2 regions of the Terasakiella magnetica genome follow, and region 2 is predicted to be linked to the other one. Evidence: riboswitches for the same ligand, from Rfam matches in the RefSeq annotation. Region 2 holds a riboswitch; the other holds the start of a gene.
The links. A riboswitch is a leader RNA that binds a small molecule or an ion and turns the genes downstream of it on or off. The one in region 2 is predicted to bind glycine.

Region 1: it holds a riboswitch for glycine, as region 2 does, so the genes downstream of both, MTBPR1_RS15630 (glycine cleavage system protein H) here and gcvT (glycine cleavage system aminomethyltransferase GcvT) in region 2, are expected to answer to the same signal.

What each region holds. Positions count from the first base shown of each region.
Region 1 is NZ_FLYE01000047.1:13,341-17,365, reverse strand. It holds gene gcvP (aminomethyl-transferring glycine dehydrogenase) at 1-1,512, opposite strand, end outside; gene MTBPR1_RS15630 (glycine cleavage system protein H) at 1,529-1,855, opposite strand; glycine riboswitch at 2,021-2,110, opposite strand; gene ccoG (cytochrome c oxidase accessory protein CcoG) at 2,273-3,709, opposite strand; gene MTBPR1_RS15620 (aminotransferase-like domain-containing protein) at 3,861-4,025, shown strand, end outside.
Region 2 is NZ_FLYE01000003.1:19,552-23,576, forward strand. It holds gene MTBPR1_RS04110 (phenylacetate--CoA ligase family protein) at 1-448, shown strand, start outside; gene MTBPR1_RS04115 (hypothetical protein) at 674-1,117, shown strand; gene gcvH (glycine cleavage system protein GcvH) at 1,263-1,637, opposite strand; gene gcvT (glycine cleavage system aminomethyltransferase GcvT) at 1,725-2,825, opposite strand; glycine riboswitch at 2,894-3,009, opposite strand; glycine riboswitch at 3,013-3,108, opposite strand; gene MTBPR1_RS04130 (hypothetical protein) at 3,175-3,732, opposite strand; gene MTBPR1_RS04135 (peptidoglycan-binding domain-containing protein) at 3,797-4,025, opposite strand, start outside.

The DNA of each region.
Region 1 (4,025 bases), on a different contig from region 2:
GCCAAGCGGGATCATCGCACGATCAAGCGCTAAATCACGATCAGCTAGTTTACGGATGTAGCGGGTGATCTCTTGTTCTGCACGGTTTTTATGGAAAATCGGATGCGTTAGATATTCAGATGTACGCGCCACGTCTTCTGGCAGGCGATAATCCATCTCCTGATGCTCATCATCCACCATGTTATTACCACCAAAAGCAGACCAAACGGCCTCAATCACTTCTGGTCGGGTTTGCTCATCTAGTGAAATACCGATGCGGTCTTCGCCAATTTTGCGCAAGTTAATGCCATTTGCCACAGCCGCATTTAAGATAACGCCCTGCATGGCACCCACTTCAACCGTGATGGTGTCAAAGAACACAGATGGCTCAACCTTAAAGCCGAGCTTTTCAAGACCCGCTGATAGACGCACCGTATGTTGGTGAATGATCTGCGCAATCGCCTTGATCCCGTCAGGACCATGGAAAACCGCATACATAGACGCCATGACAGCCAACAACGCTTGGGCTGTACACACGTTAGAAGTGGCTTTTTCACGCCGGATATGCTGCTCGCGTGTTTGTAAAGACAAACGATAGGCTTTATTACCACGGCTATCAATTGACACACCGATGATGCGCCCCGGCATAGAGCGTTTATAGGCATCACGTGTTGCCATGTAAGCTGCGTGTGGACCACCAAAACCCATAGGCACGCCAAAGCGTTGGGTTGAACCTACTGTAATATCAGCCCCCATTTCACCCGGTGCTTTTAACAGCGCCAGCGCCATTGGGTCTGCGATCATCACAGCCAGTGCTTTGTTTTCATGCAAAGCCTCAATAATGGCGGTAAAGTCACGCACATGACCGTATGTACCGGGATATTGAAAGACCGCCCCAAAGACCTCTTCTGCATTCAGGTCCGTATCAGGGTTACCGACAATCACTTCAATCCCAATCGGCTCAGCACGCGTTTTCATCACTTCGATATTCTGAGCATGACAATTTTCGTCAATAAAGAATGTCTTGGATTTTGATTTTGAAGAACGCTGCGCCATAGTCATGGCTTCTGCCGCAGCCGTTGCTTCATCAAGCAAGGATGCATTGGCAATATCAAGGGCGGTTAAATCACAAACCATGGTTTGGAAGTTCAACAATGCCTCTAAGCGACCTTGGCTGATTTCTGGCTGATACGGTGTATAAGCCGTATACCAAGCCGGGTTTTCAAGGATATTTCGCAAGATCACAGGCGGTGTCATGGTGCCGTAATAACCCTGACCAATCAATGAGGTCAGCACTTGGTTTTTATCAGCAACCTGGCGCAAGTGATAAAGCGTATCGCGCTCAGAAAGGGCCTCACCCCATTCAAGAGGTTCAGACTGACGAATATCAACCGGAACGGTCTCATCAATCAGACTTTCAAGGCTATCAGCACCAACCACTTTAAGCATATCGTTCATTTCAGCCGGAGACGGGCCGATATGGCGGCGGTTTGCAAAGTCATAGGGTTGGTAAGATGTCGGTTTAAAGGTCATCTATAGATCCTTTCTATTAAGCTATCAGAGCTTGATAAGCATCTGCGTCCATCAAGTCATCGAGTTGTGAGGCATCGAAAAATTTAATCCTGCATAGCCATGCATCGCCTTTAGGGCTTTGATTGACCAATGGGGGATTATCTTCGAGTTCTGCGTTCGCGGCAACAATTTCACCACATGCGAGGGGATAAATTTTACTTAGAGCTTTCGCGCTTTTAATTGCGCCAATATCTTCAACACGAGCAATAGAGAAAAGCCCCATTGAGCTCAAATGTGCATAATCGGCTTCAATCAATAGATTGCTATGATCAGAATATTTTTGACGTTGGTGTAAATAATCCAACAAAAGGCACCTTCCTAATCAAACCATACTGGCTTGGTTAAATGATGCCCCCTCTGTCCTGCTTACCTGAGATAGTGCCCGATTTAACAGTGCCAATTTGACACTACAATTTTCAGACTTAACCTTCGGCGGATCAGGTCTTTGCCTGATCTCTCTCCAGAGTCTCATCTTCCTGTAGTACATGTGCCTGAGAGTTTCCGGGGCGGTTGCTCCTTCGGCGACAACTTGTAACGTTGTCTCTCCCACAGGAATTTCATGAGAAATTGATATATAAGGTGAACAAAAGGCCAAAACCCTGCTCACCGTCTCTACGGTAAGTGAAACGTGACAAGAATGTCAAAAACTTTTTCAAGCCATATGAAAATATTGCAACGAGACCACCCACATTATTTCGCAATACATACATCCCTTTTTTCTTCAAGAAGGGCCGTGAAAAACAGACCTGACTTGAGTTGCCTCATGGCTTGTTACATCCAGCACTTCAAAGATTAAAGGCTGGGAATCCTCCGTCACAGAGTTTGCTTTAACATAGACCCTAAAGGTCACAACGCTTGCTGCTTCAATGTTAAAATCAGTTCCCTCTTGCCCAACCAGCTTTAATTCTGGCTGGAAGTCACCTTGAACATTAAGGCGCAAAGTGCGTTTTTGATCTTCTTTATTGAGAATACGCACCGTATAAGCGTTTTGAATGTCACCGGAACTGAGCCTTACGTAAAACGGTGCACGGTCTTTAAGCACGGTTAGTTTCGTCATCTCACGCGCAGAAAAGCCCCAGAGCGTTAACACGGCTGTAACAAGCAGAATACTAAGATAAACAGAGCTTCGCGCCCTTAATAAAGCTGGCTTGCTCAGCTCCACGGGCTTTTGGCCCGCGCGCTGTGCAATATGATGCTGAGAATCGTAAGAAATCAGCTTTTTAGGCAGTTCAAACTTTTCCATCATGCTATCACAGGCATCAATACAGAGCCCACAACCGATGCAGCCCATCTGGTTACCTTCGCGAATATCCACCCCCGTTGGGCAGACCTGAACACACAAAGTACAATCCACACAATGACCACGATTGGTAAAGTCCCGCTCTTTACCCGGCTTTTGACGTGCTTCACCGCGCCAATCTTCATAGGTGACGAGCTTGCTATGTTCATCAACCATCACACCTTGAAAACGACCATAAGGACACATGTATAAACACACCTGTTCACGCGCCAGCCCCGCCATCAAATAGGTCATGCCAAGTAGGGTGAGAAAAGTCACCAGAATCCAGCCTGAAATATCGCCATCTATGATATTTTGCGTCACCACAAAGGCATCATCAAAATACCACAGAAACGATAGTGCAAAGAAAGTGGAGATCAATAGCCACACGCCATGTTTAAGCACTCTTTTCGCCATTTTTCCTGCACTTAAAGGGGCTTTATCCATGCGAAGACGCGCGTTTCTATCCCCTTCAATCAAGGCTTCAACCTTCATGAACAGGTCTGTCCACAGGGTCTGAAAACAGGCAAAGCCACACCATGCCCGCCCCCATAAAGCGGCTGAAAAGAAAAGCCCGACAGCCGCCAAAATCATCACGCCTGTCAGGATGTAAATATCCTGCGGCCAGACCTCCAGCCCGAACAGGTAAATACGTTGCCCAGAAATATCAAAAAGGATGGCTTGATTGGTTTTCCCCTCCCCTCGCTCCCAGCGCAACAAAGGCGTGAGGTGATAAAGCACCAAACCAACCCAAAGGAAATAATCCTTTAACCTGCGATAGGCCCCTTTAACGGCCTTGGGATGAATTTTTGTACGATTGGCATAAAGCGGGCCCTTTTTATCTTGGACAGCCATATCCATTTGATGTGCATCTAACATGAGGTTTCTCCAACTCTGTCAATCCTGCTCACAGCAATTTGTATGGGGCTTCAATACATACAAAAGAACATCACACCAAATATTGTTGGCATGAAACCCACATTGTATGTATTTTTAGCCATACAATCAGATTTCAAAGAAAGATGCTGCAATGAGTACAGACTGGCTGCCAACAAGCTTAAACCCAACCAAACCAGTCTATAGGGCCATTGCCGATGCGATTGAGGCTGATATTGCCAGTAGCCGTTTGCAAAATGGGGACAAGCTGCCCACCCAGCGCCATTTAGCCAAAGAACTGAATGTTGATTTCACCACC
Region 2 (4,025 bases):
GCTACCAGAAGGTGAAGTCGGTGAAGTTGTTGTGACAAACCTGAACTCCCAAGCCTATCCCTTGATCCGTTTTGGCACAGGTGATCTTTCTGCGGTTTTAGAAGGCGCAAGCCCCTGTGGGCGCAATAATATGCGCATCAAAGGCTGGATGGGCCGTGCAGACCAGACCACAAAGGTCAAAGGCATGTTTGTCCACCCCGCTCAGGTGAACCAAGTGGTGAAGCAGTTTGATCAAATTGAAAAAGGCCGCCTTGTTGTCAGTAATGATGATAACCGTGATGCCATGACACTTCAGTGTGAAGTGAGTGCGGGCTCTGATGATTTGGCAAAAGCGATTGGCGAGTCTGTTCAGACCATTTGTAAATTGCGCGGGTTTATTGAATTTGTTGAGCCGGGCACACTGGCAAATGACGGTAAAGTCATCGACGATATTCGCACATACGATTAAGACCCATAAGAAATTCAGTTCCTCTACAAACACCCTGTGAGATATTTGTTAAAAAATGTTTCACGGGGTATTTTTTTCCCATTCAGGCAATCGTTGCCGGGCTTTATAATGAATCAATCTCAATAAAATCAACAAGTTAGTTGTTTTTGATTCTGGCCTGTTCTTTGCTTTACTTCCTCTTATGGCTGTCGGCCATACTCCAAACTAGAGGAAGGGAGAATTATCATGATTGGTCCTGTTTCTAGTTCATACTCCAATGTTGGGCAACTGTATGATCCTCAACGCTTGTCACCAAGTCAGAATGAACTCGTTCAATCTGTCTTGTCTGGCTATAACGCCAATGCGTTAAAGCAAGCGGATATACAGGAGATCAACGACACTTTTAGAGAGGCAGGAATTGTTCCTTCCGCTGATCTTAAGGCCGCAGTTGAAGCCGCTGGTTTCAAGGCCGAAGATCTCAGGTCTAAGGGTGGGCAACGCGGTGGAAATCCTCCACCACCACCGCCCCCTCAAGAAGCTGATAGCGAAGAAACAGTTGATGCTTTTCTGGATTTACTTGAGCAGTATCAGGGTCAAGAAATGAACGCTAATACGCTTAATGAAATGACACAAAAGTGGACGGAGTCCGGTCATACCCAAAATGGAAGTTTTATTTCCATTATGGCGTAAACTCCGGGACCAAGGTTGGCCATTGGGCTGTGCTTGATACAGTTCTTTGGCTGACTTTTGGGGGGAGATATAGGGCAATAAAAACGCCCGCCGATATTTCATCAACGGGCGTTCTAACATTATTCAAGCTTGCGAAAGAGAGCCCTTAATCAAGGTCTTCACAGAACTTTTTATAAGCTGCTTCGTCCAATAGCTCATCAAGCTCAGACGCATCACCAATGGTCATTTTAAAGAACCAGCCGTCACCTTCAGGCGAAGAGTTGACAAGCTCAGGTGCATCTTCAAGGGCTTCGTTACCTTCAGTGATTTCACCTGTGATCGGCGCATAGATGTCAGAGGCAGTTTTAACAGATTCAACAACGGCGCAATCTTCGCCCTTATCAACAGCGCGGCCGACTTCTGGTGTTTCAACAAAAACAATATCGCCAAGCGCGTTTTGAGCATATTCCGTAATGCCGACAGTTGCCGTGTCACCTTCAACAAGGACCCATTCGTGATCTTCAGTATATTTAACAGCCATAATATTCTTTCCTATGTGTGTTCCTACAAAAAGCAGGAAGTCGATTGATGTAAAAGATCCCTTACTATCGCAGGGACACAAATGGGATTACCCCTTAAAGTAACGCTGCGGCACAAACGGCAGCTTTGCGATCTCTGCAGGCACAGATTTGCCGCGGATGATCAGATTAATTTCTGTTCCAATTTTTGAGAATTCTTTTTTGACATACCCCATGGCGATCGGCCCTTCAAAGCTCGGCCCAAAGCCGCCTGAGGTGATCTCACCAATGATGTTACCGTCTTGATCCGCAATTTCGGTATGTGCACGTGCAGGCGCACGACCCAATGGTTTGATACCCACACGTTTGCGCGAAACACCTTCATTCAGATGTTTCATCACCACGTCATGACCGGGAAAACCGCCTTCTTCACGGCGGCGTTTACCCACGGCCCAGTTAAGGGACCCTTCAATGGGGGAGGTCGTGGTATCAATGTCTGAGCCATAGAGGCATAAGCCCACTTCAAGGCGCAAGGAATCACGCGCACCAAGGCCGATGGCTTCGACTTCATCTTCCCCTAAGAGTTTGCGCGCCAGTTCTTCACATTGTGCTTCAGGTACGGAAATTTCATACCCATCTTCACCCGTATAGCCGGAACGAGACACCAAGCACGGGATGCCTGCAACCTCAACTTCCGCCATATTCATAAAGATCAATTGATCAATACCGGGAGCAAAACGGTTAAGCACTTCAGCCGCTTTTGGTCCTTGTAAGGCCAAGAGCGCACGGTCTTCTAAAAGCTCAAGGCTATGGTTGGGCAGGCTTTTTTCAATATGGGCGAAATCGGCTTCTTTACAGGCGGCATTAACCACTAAATAAAGGTGATCACCGCGATTGGTCACCATGAAATCATCACGAATGCCACCCTCATCATTCATCAGTAATGAATAGCGAATACCATTAACAGGCAGGGCTTTAATCTCACTAGGCGTGAGTGTTTCAATCGCGCTTTGAACATCATCGCCTTTTAAGAGGGCTTGACCCATGTGGGAGACATCAAAAAGGCCGCAAGCCTTGCGGGTATGGAGATGTTCATTCTTAACGCCAAGGGGATATTGCACAGGCATATCATAACCTGCAAAAGCCACCATCTTGCCGCCAAGCTCAATATGAAGCGCGTGCAAAGGAGTTGTTTTTAAATCATCGCTCAAGGGAGGTTCCTTTCTTGAAGAGACGAGACCAATTCACACTGGCAAAAATGCGCCAGCACTTGGCCCCTCTCTGTCATGGAACCTGAAAGATTCCCCCACAGCTTGGCTCAAATACACGAGCCTATGCGTGTAGGGTTTCCTCGTCGGTGGGATGGCATATAAACGTGCAATCCACTTTCCAGAGTCTCATCGCCCAGCGGTCCAAATGCCTGAGAGTTTAGCAGGGGCGCTTGCTCCTTCGGCGGGCGACCATATCTTGTCGCCTCTCTCCCGCATGGGGTCATATGATGTGGGCTTATTCTACAGACGGGCAGGGCAAGGGTCAATTAATGAATTATTGCAAACCCATTTAGCGTTGTGTTTGGCGATGGTTATAGGCCATTTCTTCACGGCTGAGCTGAAAACCGATATAGATTTCGTAGTTCGATCCATCGGTTGCGCCGTTGGTAACGATGGTCAGATCAACAGGTTCATCGCGCACTTCGTTTTGGGTCAGGTTACCGGGAAAGGCTAGTTTCATGGGGAAGGTGCTTTTTTGCAGGACTTTTTTATTATCATCAATCACGGCAATGAAATAGCTGAGCTCAGCTGAGCGTGACTGATCAGCAGGCCCGCGTTTTGCGGCAATGACAGGGGCAACTTGGGCGGTGATGGCACCGGCGCGGGTGTCATAATCCACATCATAATAACATTGGCTCAGCACATTGGTGACTTTGGCTTCAAAAAGAACGTCGATCAAATCACGACCCGGCCCTTCTTTAAATTTAGTCAGCTCAGCTGCATTTTTTAAGACGGTGACACGCGGGCAGGGTTCTGGTTTTTCTGCGCGCCAGATTTTCATGGAGTCACAGGCTGTAAGGCCAAGGCACAGGATTGATGCCACTAGCGTGAATTTTGCAAATTTCATCGACTTAAAGACTCCATGAAGTAACTATTCTTTCAGGGCAACATACCCATAAAAGATCGATCAATCAATCCAAGCTATGGGCTAATGCACCAAATTTTGCCAAGGCGCGCGATCTTGCCCATGGGTTGGTCAAGCTCTTGGCGGATTGTAGCCCGATCATAAAGGCTTTTTGGGCTTGTTTTATATCTCCGGCCTTTTGGTGGAATTTGACCAGATCGCCTAATACCCAGACCCGTGAAAAAACGCTTTTGATCTCTTCCATAGCCTCATCGGCCTCGCGTTGTAAATCTGCA